One region of the Vibrio toranzoniae genome, then DNA from elsewhere that is predicted to be linked to it. Evidence: predicted binding sites of a transcription regulator. Region 1 holds the regulator's gene; each other region holds the start of a gene.
The links. The regulator CRP, encoded in region 1, controls carbon source genes, mostly activating them, when cyclic AMP is high. The targets are predictions, from matches to a motif close to TGTGANNNNNNTCACA.

Region 1 (4,233 bases):
CTGCACCTTTTGATCTTGCCTGTTGTTCAAGCCGCATTGAACGAGGTTTCTCCAAGATCTATAAGAAGTACCTGCTCAATTCACTCAAATCCAATGCGTTGAAAAAGGGTAATCTGCTACAAGATAAACTCGGGATCACCGCTGAAGCGATCAAGAAAATTAATAAGCTATACGAGTTTGATGAACGGATTACTGCGCCGCTACACGGGTTCAAAAACGCGCAAGACTATTACGCACAGTGCTCCGCTCTTCCTAAGCTCAATCAGATAAAACTACCGACACAGATCATTCACGCCAAAGATGATCCATTCATGACCGATGATGTTATTCCAAAATTCGTCCTCCCCGACAACATCGATTATCGACTGTTTCAAAAAGGTGGCCATGTGGGCTTTATTACCGGCAGTACGCTCAAACCTAGATTTTGGTTAGAAGAAGCATTACCCGCCTACTATGAAAGTCTCCAAGATTCGGCATAATGCCCGGACGTTATAAAAATAAGCTTAGCTTTGGTAAAGAGGGGGGAGTGGTAATGTCCACTAGACACACTCATCAACGTACCAATGAACATACTTATGAACATAAAAGAGAGAAGTATTTATGATCATCCCATGGCAAGACATCGCGCCAGAGACACTGGAAAACCTCATCAAAGAGTTCGTACTACGTGAAGGTACAGACTACGGCGACGTAGAGGTTTCATTACAGAACAAGATTGACCAAGTGAAACATCAATTAGCCTCGGGAGAGGTCAGCATCGTGTTTTCTGAGCTACATGAAACCGTTGATATCCAAGTCATAAAACGCTTCTAGGCTGCGCTTAGAAAGGAGCCGTGTTATAGTAAAAATCGATTGCTAACAAGTATGTTACTCAAACGACAAGGGTTGTCATGTCCGCTAAACATCCAATTATTGCGGTGACGGGTTCATCTGGAGCCGGCACCACCACTACCTCAGAAGCCTTCCGTAAAATGTTCAATATGATGGACGTGAAGGCCGCTTGGGTTGAAGGGGATAGCTTCCATCGCTTTACTCGACCAGAAATGGATGTCGAAATCCGCAAGGCACGCGCGCAAGGTAAACACATCAGCTACTTTGGTCCACAGGCTAACGATTTTGGCGCATTAGAAGAATTCTTCCATCAATACGGTAATGAAGGCACCGGTAAAGTACGGAGTTATCTGCACACCTTCGATGAAGCCGTGCCTTACAATCAAATGCCAGGTACCTTTACGCCATGGCAAGAGATCCCTGAAAATTCAAATGTGATGTTCTACGAAGGCCTACACGGCGGTGTAGTAGACGGAGACATCAACGTCTCTAAACATGTCGACCTGCTAATTGGCATGGTGCCAATCGTAAACCTTGAATGGATACAAAAATTCGTTCGTGACACACGCGATCGCGGGCACTCACGCGAAGCAGTAATGGACTCAATTGTTCGTTCAATGGATGATTATCTTAACTACATAACTCCTCAATTTTCGCGTACTCATATCAATTTTCAACGAGTGCCAACCGTAGATACATCCAACCCACTCAACGCCAAAGGGATCCCTAGTTTAGACGAGAGCTTCGTAGTTATACGATTACGTGGCATCAAAAACGTCGATTTCCCCTACCTTTTGGCTATGATTGATGGCTCATTTATGTCTCGCCACAACACGCTTGTGGTGCCAGGAGGAAAAATGAGTTTTGCTATGGAGCTCATTGTAAGGCCAATCCTGCAGCAACTCATCGAAACCGGCAAAATAGGTTAACGGTACGACATTCCTATTGATTACTTTTCATACCGTGATCATGTGCACAATTTTGCGTAAAAAATCGTAGCTTGGTCACGATTAAAATCAAGAAATAGTACCTGAAAAAGGATACTATTCTTAAACGAAACACAAGATAGCTTGCAGCACTCAACAAGTGCTCTTATCCTAACGAGTCAATCCAGGCTTAGCTAAAATACGGAAAGCAGCAAGCATACCCTGCAGAGGAAGTAAGATATTATGGTTCTAGGTAAACCCCAAACCGATCCAACATTAGAGTGGTTCCTTTCACACTGTCATATTCATAAGTACCCTTCAAAAAGTACTTTGATTCATGCTGGTGAAAAGGCAGAAACCTTGTACTACATTGTGAAAGGTTCTGTGGCAGTTCTTATCAAAGACGAAGAAGGTAAGGAGATGATTCTTTCTTACCTAAACCAAGGCGACTTCATCGGTGAGCTTGGCTTATTCGAAGAAGACCAAGAGCGTACTGCGTGGGTTCGAGCAAAATCTCCTTGTGAAGTCGCTGAGATTTCTTTCAAGAAATTCCGCCAACTTATCCAAGTGAACCCAGACATCCTGATGCGTCTTTCAGCGCAAATGGCAAGCCGCCTACAAGTAACTAGCCAAAAGGTTGGTGACTTAGCGTTCCTTGACGTAACCGGTCGTATCGCTCAAACGCTACTAAACCTAGCGAAACAACCCGATGCAATGACTCACCCTGACGGCATGCAAATCAAGATCACTCGTCAAGAAATTGGCCAGATCGTTGGTTGTTCTCGTGAGACAGTAGGTCGTATCTTAAAGATGCTAGAAGAGCAGAACCTAATTTCTGCACACGGTAAAACTATCGTGGTATACGGCACTCGTTAATCTCGATTAACTGAGCCAAAAATTTGAAAGCCACCAAATGAAAATTTGGTGGCTTTTTTGTTATCTAAAGATCTAAAGAGCAGATGCGAGATGCGAATGGAACACTTACAACTTCCAAACGCAAACTATCTCGAAGCGAAGCGCACCCGCATCCCTAGGGCAAAGCCTGTGCTCGAATCTTTCTTTAACCGTTGGTGCTTTCAAAAATCTTGTCAGCCGATGCTGCAACAAACCCGGTATAAAGCTCACCATTCGCCATCGCATAGCGCTTAGCAAACTCATAGAAGCCACCAGGAATCATCTCATTGCCTTCCACAAATGAAACTGGGACTTTGTCTGCCATTGTTGATGATTGCTCTAATAAGACCTCTGGAGAGCCTTTCACCTCACCTCCAGATGCATTGATCGTGAATCCCGACTCATTCAGATAGTCATTCACAACCTGCACTTCATCGAACTTATTTAACTGGTTCACACTCACCGTAAAGTGGTTGGCACCGTAACCATGAGCCGCTAGCCAAGACGCGTATTCACTCTCTTTTGCTAGCACTTGGAAATCAGCGAAGCTCAAATCCCAGAGACGACCACCAAACAAGAATTCATGACCTTGAAGCTGACTTGCGTCAACTTGCTCAACCAACTTAGCAACGATCTGTTGCAACTCACTTGAGCACTCTTCTACCTTCAACTCACTAATGAACACTTTCGGCTGCTTTGGATCTGGATGCTCGTAATGCTTAGCGACTAGCTTCTTGCTCTCAAACAGGTAATCGCCACACGCTTTATAACCTAACTCAAGGAAAGGCTTAGCCAGCGTTTCAATTCCCAGCGGAGCTACATTGAAAGTACGCAGTGCAATATGATCATTAATCAGCGCTTCGTCTTCTTTTAGCAACTGGTGTACTTTCTCAGCCGATGGGCACAGCCTGTGAATGTAATCATCCCATAGTGATTTAAAGAGTAGATCGGGCGTCATGGTGACTCCTTGTCAGAGGTTCTAGCAAGCTAGTAATTTGGATTAGAAAGGGAGTGGCTGAGACCCAAAGTCAGCAGCCATCAGCCTGTGACATACTTGTTCTATTATTATCTACCGCCCAATCTAGGTGTCGGACGTGATGGAAAAGGAAGCGATAACACCACTTCCCTATTTCCAATTTAACGAATGAGCTTAGTACTCATTAGCCTAAATTACAGCTCAATACCCGGGCTAAACGTTGCTGGAAGTTGAGTTTCACCACCTTCCATTGAAGCCATAGGATAAGCACAGTAGTCAGCCGCATAGTAAGCACTAGGGCGTAAGTTACCTGAAGCACCCGGACCACCAAATGGTGCATCACCACTGGCGCCTGTTAACTGACGGTTACGGTTCACAATACCCGCTCGAATATGGTCAACGAAGTATTCCCATTCAGAATCATCTGTTGATACTAAACCAGCAGATAAACCAAAGCGTGTGTCGTTAGCTAACTCAACCGCTTGCTCTAGTGATTGGTAACGGACCACTTGTAGCAATGGACCGAAGTACTCTTCATCCGGCAGTTCAGCAATGTTGGTTGCATCGATAATCCCCGGAGAAACAAACGCCGCTTGACCCGCTTTT
Region 2 (4,233 bases), 340 kb from region 1:
AGTTTAAGTGCACGTAGAGCTGCTGCTTTTAAATCGCTCATTTCTATCTCCGATCAATATATTCAAATAGTTAACTACTTTGCCATCCACCCAGTATAGATGGATATTTTAGTCATGCTCAGTAGCCAAAAATGAACGGACTTGGTTCCCTGAAGACTTGATAACTTTCGTTATCAATTGCAATCCTTGTCACCGCACAGTACCAGTTTGGTCTATGGCACAACAAATCAGTCATGTTGTGTCTAACATCTATAGCGTATCGCTAAGTTTGGCTAAATCCCAAAAGAATAACGCTAGAATCGATCCCGCGGTTACTTTCTTGCCAACAAGAGACATCCTATCCCTTAAGCTTATACACTATAGGTATCCATCAATAAATTGTAGTGCTCCTTAGAACGCAAACGGTTTGTATCTCAAAAAAACATTCTAGACCCATTTTCGACACCAAGCATTCACTCATGCTAGTACTCAAAATTACTAGGCCTAAAAACAAAAAAGCCCCGCAGCAATTTCTTGCTACGGGGCGATATTATGATGGCGTCTATATATCGATTTCTAACTAATTAGAAAGACAGGAAGAAGCCAGCAATTGTTGCTGCCATCAGGTTAGATAGAGTACCAGCAATTACCGCTTTAACACCCATACGTGCGATGTCGTGGCGACGGCTTGGTGCAATACCACCTAGACCACCTAGAAGAATCGCAATTGAAGAAAGGTTTGCGAAACCACATAGTGCGAATGCGATGATAGCTTGAGTCTTCTCAGACATCACTTGACCAGTTGCTGCAACAACTTGCGCGTTCTCACCAACGTATGGTACGAAGTTTAGGTATGCAACGAATTCGTTAACAACCGTTTTCTGACCAATGAAAGAACCAGCGATGGTTGCTTCTTCCCATGGAACACCGATGATGAATGCTAGCGGTGCAAAGATCCAACCTAGAAGAAGTTCTAGGGTTAGATTTTCCATACCGAACCAACCACCGATGCCACCTAGCATACCGTTGATTAGAGCAATCAGACCGATGAATGCTAGTAGCATAGCACCAACGTTAAGTGCTAGTTGTAGGCCAACTGATGCACCACCTGCTGCTGCGTCGATAACATTCGCAGGTTTGTCATCACCACCGTCAATATCATCAGCGATGGTATCGTCTGGTGTGTCTGTTTCTGGCTTGATGATTTTAGCGAATAGTAGACCACCAGGTGCTGCCATAAATGACGCTGCAACAAGGTACTCTAGAGGTACACCCATAGATGCGTAACCTGCTAGTACACCACCAGCTACAGAAGCCAAACCACCACACATTACTGCGAATAGTTCAGAGTTAGTCATTTTAGGAACAAATGGACGAACAACTAAAGGTGCTTCAGTTTGACCAACGAAGATGTTTGCTGCTGCAGACATAGACTCGGCGCGAGAAGTACCTAGAGCTTTCTGAAGACCACCACCAAGCACTTTGATTACAACTTGCATTATACCAATGTAGTAAAGTACAGAGATAAGTGCAGAGAAGAAAATCAGAGTCGGTAGAACTTGGAAAGCAAAGATGAAACCGATACCGTCAACTGAGAAGTTAACTAGGCTGCCGAATAGGAAACCAGTACCGTCTTTACCATAGTCGATCACGTTTGCTACACCAGCAGAGAAACCTGCAAGTAGATCACGACCCCAAGGGATGTAAAGTACGAATGCACCAAGTGCGAATTGGATAGCGAAAGCGCCACCCACGGTTCTTAGATTAATAGCTTTGCGGTTGTCAGATAGTAGTACTGCGATTGCAATCAGTGCAACCATTCCGACGAGGCTCATAAACAGGCTCATAGTTTATGACTTCCTTATTAGTTATTTATTGGCGTGTTACAAAATGGGGCTATAAAGCGGAGGCAATTATACTCATGCGACCACTAATAAAGTAATGCCGCCCTCACACTTTCGTATAAGATTTATGTACCATTCACACACAAATGTGAGACCAATCACGATATAAGTGTAATTCGCGCAAACGATAAACAAAAACCTTCGATTTTATTCACGTATACCGAATGCAAGATGGCTATTTTTCCAAACTTGCACTGCAATCGATTGCTTTGATTCTTTTCTGATCAAAAAAAGCGCATTTGATATCGTAACTAACTGTTTGGAATGATTAACACCTCCTTGATTACCATACGTTGGCATGTCCGGAGCATCGGTTTCCAACACCAAATATTCTAGAGGCAGTTTTGCGATGGTTGTGCGCGTTTTTTGTGCTCTTGGGTAAGTAATCGTTCCACCAACACCAATATAGAAACCGAGCTTAATCCACGCCAAAGCTTGCTGCTCACTCCCAGAAAAACCATGAATTACCCCACCTAAAGTGAACCTTTGTTGCTTCAATAGTTCAATTAATCGGTTGTAAGACTTTCTCTCGTGGATAATTAAAGGCAACTCGAACTCCTTAGCAAGCTCAATTTGCTGAATGAAAAAGCGCTCTTGTTTCTCTCGATCAACATCCACAAAAAAGTCGAGTCCGCACTCTCCTATCGCAACACATTGATTTGACCTTAAAGAAAGCAACTGGCGAAGCTCTGAAAACTGATTGTCATCAGCTTGGTCCAAGAAGTAAGGATGGAAACCTAAAGCGTAATAAACATTAGGATGAGCTTGAGCAATTTTATCAAGCTCCCTCCAGTTACTCTGGCCAATAGAAGGAATGAGTAGCTTCTCGACATGTGCTTGTTTCGCTTCTTTGACGTAACCGTCAATACCTTTATCAAGTGCAATACCTTGCTTAAAGGTATCAAAGTCCGCATGGCAATGAGTGTCAAACAACGGAAAACTACTTAATTCCTTTGTCATCTTTCCTACTCTCTGCATGTTGTCCTTGAGGGTCACGGCGATAGGCCACACAGCTGCGCTTATTCTCTGACGTTAAGCCAAGCTCCTCGCACCACTTATCGTATTTCTTAATCCAAACTTTTATCCAACCCAACATAACTGCCTCTAACCTCAGCCTTTAAACCTTAAATAAAACGCATTAAAAAACGCCTACTGCAGAACAATAGACGTTTTTGTTTAACTCGAATAGATCGCGGAGAAATTAGTGTTCGCGCGTCGCTCGGAATTGAACGTCAGGGAAACGTTCAGAAGCTAGGTTCAAGTTCACCATCGTTGGTGCAATGTAAGATAGGTTATCACCACCATCTAACGCTAGGTTAGATTGGTTCTTACGCTTGAATTCTTCCAGTTTCTTATCGTCGTCACACTCAACCCAACGAGCGGTTGCAACGTTAATGCCCTCATAGATAGCTTCTACGTTGTATTCCGCTTTCAAGCGCGCTACAACTACGTCAAACTGAAGGACACCAACCGCACCAACGATCAGGTCGTTGTTCTGCATAGGACGGAATACTTGTACTGCGCCCTCTTCTGAAAGCTGAACTAGGCCTTTTAGAAGCTGCTTCTGCTTCAGTGGGTCACGTAGACGAATACGACGAAATAGTTCTGGCGCAAAGTTTGGAATACCAGCGAACTTTAGGCTTTCACCTTGCGTAAAGGTGTCACCAATCTGGATTGTGCCGTGGTTATGTAGGCCGATAATGTCTCCAGCATACGCTTTCTCAGCTCGCGCACGGTCTCCCGCCATGAAGGTTACCGCATCAGAGATACTTACATTCTTGCCAGTACGAACATGGTTCATCTTCATACCTTGGTTGTAAGTACCCGATACGATACGCATAAATGCGATACGGTCACGGTGTTTAGGATCCATGTTTGCTTGGATCTTAAATACGAAACCAGAAAACTTCTCTTCTGTCGCAACAACATCACGCTCGTTCGCTTTACGAGTTTGAGGGCCTGGAGCCCACTCAGTTAAGCCATCTAGCATGTGGTCAACACCAAAGTTACCCAGAGCAGTACCGAAGTAAACAGGCGTCAGTTCACCAGCAAGGAACAACTCATGATCAAACTCAGGGCACGCACCGATAACAAGCTCTAGCTCTTCGCGTACGCTTTCCGCCAGATCATCACCTACCGCTTCATTGAGCTCGGGGTTATCTAGACCTTTAATGATACGTACTTCTTGGATCTCATGACCGTGGCCAGATTCGTACAAGATCGTTTCATCACGGTGAATGTGGTAAACACCTTTGAACTCTTTACCACAACCAATTGGCCAAGAGATTGGAGAACAAGCCATACCTAGCTCGCTTTCCACTTCATCAAGCACTTCCATTGGGTCACGAAC
Region 3 (4,233 bases), on a different replicon from region 1:
CACTGTCTTCATCGTTGAGCTGTGTGCGTAACACGGCTTCGACGATCAAATTTCTGTTGGTGTCCGTAATCAGGTGTGAACGTTGGGCTTCGCTTTTCAAGAAGGTTAGCGCTTGTTCCGCTTTTTCATACTGCTCAAGGATGATATGAGCACGCACGATGTTTCGCCATTGAAGTTGACAAAAGTGGTTGCTTGCTGATTCAGGGCGAACAGCAACGCTCAACCAGTCACGGATGGCGTCTTTATTGCCTTTTACTTGCCAGAACAAGATCAGAGACAGTGAAGCGTTCGCCGTCCAATCTACGTGGTAAGTTGATTGGCGCAACAAGTGCTGAATCTGGTCAATAAACTTAGACGCTTTATCAATTTCTCCCCGACTCAATGAGATTCGAGCCAGCATGGAGTAGCTATGTAAGTGCTTACTTGGTGCGTGATGGCCAAGAATATCTAAGCCCTTATAACAACACTCTTCCGCTTCATCTAATCGATTCCAACACCAAAAAATCTGAGCTCTAACTCGCAGTAAAAATTCATGCAGTGGCACGTATTGCAGTTGGTGTTCTTCAATCAATTTAAATGCACTGTCTTGCAACTCAAATGCAGCCTGAACATAACCTTGAGCAATTAATATTTCGCTCTGTTGCAGAATGGCCCACAGCGCCTGATGGTAAACTTGATACTGGCGTGCGAGTTTTTCTGTTTGTTGCATCATCGGTAGAGCACGACTAAGGTTGCCCATAACATGGTTCACTTCACCAACAACAGAGGTCGCTACTATACGGCTACGGTATACCGTTGTATTTAGTTGACTTAATGAAAGTTCGGCTAATTCTAGCGCTTTTTCCGGTTCATTACTGTTGATGGCTACTTGCGCACGCAGGGAGTTGTACTGCCCTTGTTGTTGAGTATCAAGCTCAATATTTCGAGCTTGATATTGCGCTTCGGCTTCTTCCAGCAAGGTGCCTACTTGATCATATCGATGCTGACTTTGTGCCAGCCATGCGCGCAACATTGACAGTTTAGGTTCACTGTAAAGTTGGTCAGGTGTCAGTTGCTTGATCGCCATCTCTAATGAAGAGAGCTCACCTTGGTTGAACATCTGCCATCCGTGATCACTCAAGATCTGAACAATCAATTGTGGGTCGTCAGCACGCTGTGCATGTCGAAGAGCTTGATGAGGCGTTTTCTGTTTGATCCAAGCTTTAGCTGCACTTCGATGCAATTCCGCTTCTTGTTGCGGAATTCGAGCTTGGCGTTCATGGGCGAGAAATTCACCAAAAAGGTTATGGAAGCGGTACCAGTTTTTCTCACCTTCAAGAGGGTAGATGAACAGGCCAAATCGATTGAGTGACTCGATCATACCGAGTGCGTCTTCACGTTGAGTGAGTGCACATACTAGCTCGTCGTTGAAGTGATCAAGCACAGAGCACTGCATTAAGAACTGTCGAGTTTCTTTGTCTAACAAGTCGAACACTTCTTCCACCAAATAGTCCCAAAGGTGAGCATGGTTAAAGTGCGAGAACGACTCCGCTGATTGCGCTAGAGTGCGTTTTTGATGTTGGGCTTGCAGCGCAATAAGTTGCAAGGCAGAAGGCCAGCCCTCTACATAAGTACAAATGCTATCTGCTGTGATGTCATCAATGCCATCGGCTACGCGTTGGTTGAAAAAGCGCGTGGTCTCTTCAGTATCAAAAGCCAGTGAATCGTTACCTAGCTCTATCATTAAGTCACGTACGCGAAGGTTGGCGGTACCGAGTGGTGGTGTTCCTCGGCTGGTTACAACGAGCGTCAGGTTGTCGGGCATATGTTTGAGGAAAAAGCGCATTGCTTCATGAATGTCATCATTGTTGACCAAGTGGTAGTCGTCCAACACAAGGAAACATTCATGATGGAACTCAGACATTTCTGCGAAAACTTCACTTAATAATGAATGCAGCGATGAAAACTGTCTTTTCTCTGCCAGCTTTTGGGCATTAGGACAGATATTTTGAGTCGCTTTATTGAGTGATTGCAGTAGATAGTTAATAAAGCGAAATGGATCGTTGTCACTATCATCAATGCTGTACCAACCCACATTAGGCTTATCTACTAGCCATTGCGCGGCCATTGTGGTTTTGCCATACCCTGCTGGGGAGCGAAATAGCACCAACTTGTAACAATCTGCGTTCTGAAGCAGATCGAGAACCCTAGGTCGTAGAATCGCATTGTGTAAGCGGCCAGGACGGGTCAGTTTTGAAGGGATCCACATATCGAAGTTTTTCACCTATTTCGTGGGCTTATGTTCTGGATTATCCCAATCTATTGTTGAGTGCTGTCCAATGACATTAGCCTAATTACTTAAGTCTTCGTTTATGGTACGTGAAGCGAAACGATACCGACTATGATCCTCCACAGAAACCTTGCACTCCTGCATGTTTTTGATGCTCTACGCCCTTTATTTGTGATTTATGTCACTTTAGGTGTGGTTTGTGAATGTGACTTCTTCTTCTTTTACACCGGTTTCTGTGTAAAAGATGAGAGGCTAAAAAAATTTTCGTGATCTGAATATCAGATTTAGCAATGGCTTTAAGAGACCTAAATAAAAGTTACATCAATTGAAGTTAAGTTATCCAACGGGAGCTTGTGATCTTGGTCACTCCAAGATTTTGTTCTAACTCAGAACATGAGAGTTAGATCACTAACCAAATCTCGGTACGCCCCCTACGCCCTCTAATCTACTCCTAGTTAGTTGTAAGGACGGGAGGATGTTTAGTTTATGGTGACCATGCACGATATGTCATAGATGAATTAGAACTATTAAAAGCGAGATTTCTGAAATGAAACCAACTCAGCAAAAAACTTTCGATAAAGTGTCGTTCCAAGAGAGCGTTAAGAAGCATTTGTCTGCGACCTACGCAACTACAATTGAAAACGCAGATAGCCGTGCATGGTACCTAGCAATGGGCCGCGCGTTAGCAGAATTAACAACCTTTGACCTGCTAGCAACTGAAAATGACGAAAAAATTAAGAACGCAAAGAGCGTTAACTACCTTTCATTAGAGTTTTTGATTGGTCGTCTGACAGGCAACAATTTAATCAGCATGGGTTTATATGAACAGATTACTCATGCGATGGAAGAGCTAGGTCAAAACTTAACTGACCTTCTAGAAGAAGAACGCGACCCATCCCTAGGTAATGGTGGTCTTGGTCGACTAGCTGCTTGTTTCATGGATTCTTGTGCCGCTCAAGAATACCCAACAGTAGGCTACGGTCTTCACTATGAATACGGTCTATTCAAACAGTCTTTCCAAAATGGTCGCCAACAAGAAGCACCAGACGCGTGGCGTGGTGTTGAAGGTTACCCTTGGGAAGTGGCTCGTCCAGAACTAGCCCAACACATTGGTTTTTACGGTCACGTAGAAGTTGAGTTCGTTGATGGCAAAGAAGTACGTACTTGGGTTCCAGGTATGGAAGTAAAAGCAATGCCTTGGGATCTACCGATCGTAGGTTACGAGTCAAACACGGTTTACCCGCTGCGTCTTTGGGAATGTCAGGCAATTGCACCATTCTCACTAGCAAGCTTTAACAACGGTGATTACTTCGAAGCGCAACACTCGCTAATCGATGCAGGTAACATCACTAAGGTTCTTTACCCTAACGACAACCACGAGAAAGGTAAGACACTGCGTCTAATGCAGCAGTACTTCCACTCAGCAGCATCGGTTCGCGATATTCTACGCCGCCACGAAGCAGCAGGTTTCTCTTTAGAAGATCTGCCTAAGCAAGAAACGATTCAGCTTAACGATACGCATCCAACAATCGCGATTCCTGAGCTAATGCGCATCCTGATTGATGAGAAAGGTTTAACTTGGGATCAAGCATGGGAAATCAGTGCTCACACGTTCGCTTACACGAACCACACACTACTTCCAGAAGCGTTAGAGACTTGGTCTGAATCTTTGATCAATCGTCTTCTTCCTCGTCACATGGAAATCATCTTTGAAATCAACCACCGCTTCATGCAAGAAGTTCGCAAGATGTGGCCTGGTGACGGTGAGAAGCAAGCGAAGCTTTCTATCATCCAAGAAGGTTTCCACCGCATGGTTCGCATGGCAAACCTATGTGTAATTGGTTCTTACAAAGTAAACGGTGTAGCTGCACTTCACTCACAATTGGTTAAGAAAGATTTGTTCCCTGAGTTCAACGAAATCTTCCCAGGTAAACTGACTAACGTAACGAACGGCATCACGCCAC

Region 2: the regulator CRP is predicted to act here: its motif matches at 1,971-1,986, upstream of OCU50_RS11285 (NupC/NupG family nucleoside CNT transporter).
Region 3: the regulator CRP is predicted to act here: its motif matches at 2,440-2,455, upstream of malT (HTH-type transcriptional regulator MalT).

What each region holds. Positions count from the first base shown of each region.
Region 1 is NZ_AP025514.1:2,849,512-2,853,744, forward strand. It holds gene OCU50_RS12990 (hydrolase) at 1-479, shown strand, start outside; gene OCU50_RS12995 (YheU family protein) at 601-813, shown strand; gene OCU50_RS13000 (phosphoribulokinase) at 891-1,760, shown strand; gene crp (cAMP-activated global transcriptional regulator CRP) at 2,001-2,633, shown strand; gene OCU50_RS13010 (DUF1338 domain-containing protein) at 2,818-3,609, opposite strand; gene astD (succinylglutamate-semialdehyde dehydrogenase) at 3,822-4,233, opposite strand, start outside.
Region 2 is NZ_AP025514.1:2,512,705-2,516,937, forward strand. It holds gene deoC (deoxyribose-phosphate aldolase) at 1-41, opposite strand, end outside; gene OCU50_RS11285 (NupC/NupG family nucleoside CNT transporter) at 564-1,826, opposite strand; gene OCU50_RS11290 (TatD family hydrolase) at 2,031-2,843, opposite strand; gene OCU50_RS11295 (DUF5363 family protein) at 2,824-2,979, opposite strand; gene prfC (peptide chain release factor 3) at 3,085-4,233, opposite strand, start outside.
Region 3 is NZ_AP025515.1:1,054,999-1,059,231, forward strand. It holds gene malT (HTH-type transcriptional regulator MalT) at 1-2,248, opposite strand, end outside; gene OCU50_RS19090 (glycogen/starch/alpha-glucan phosphorylase) at 2,817-4,233, shown strand, end outside.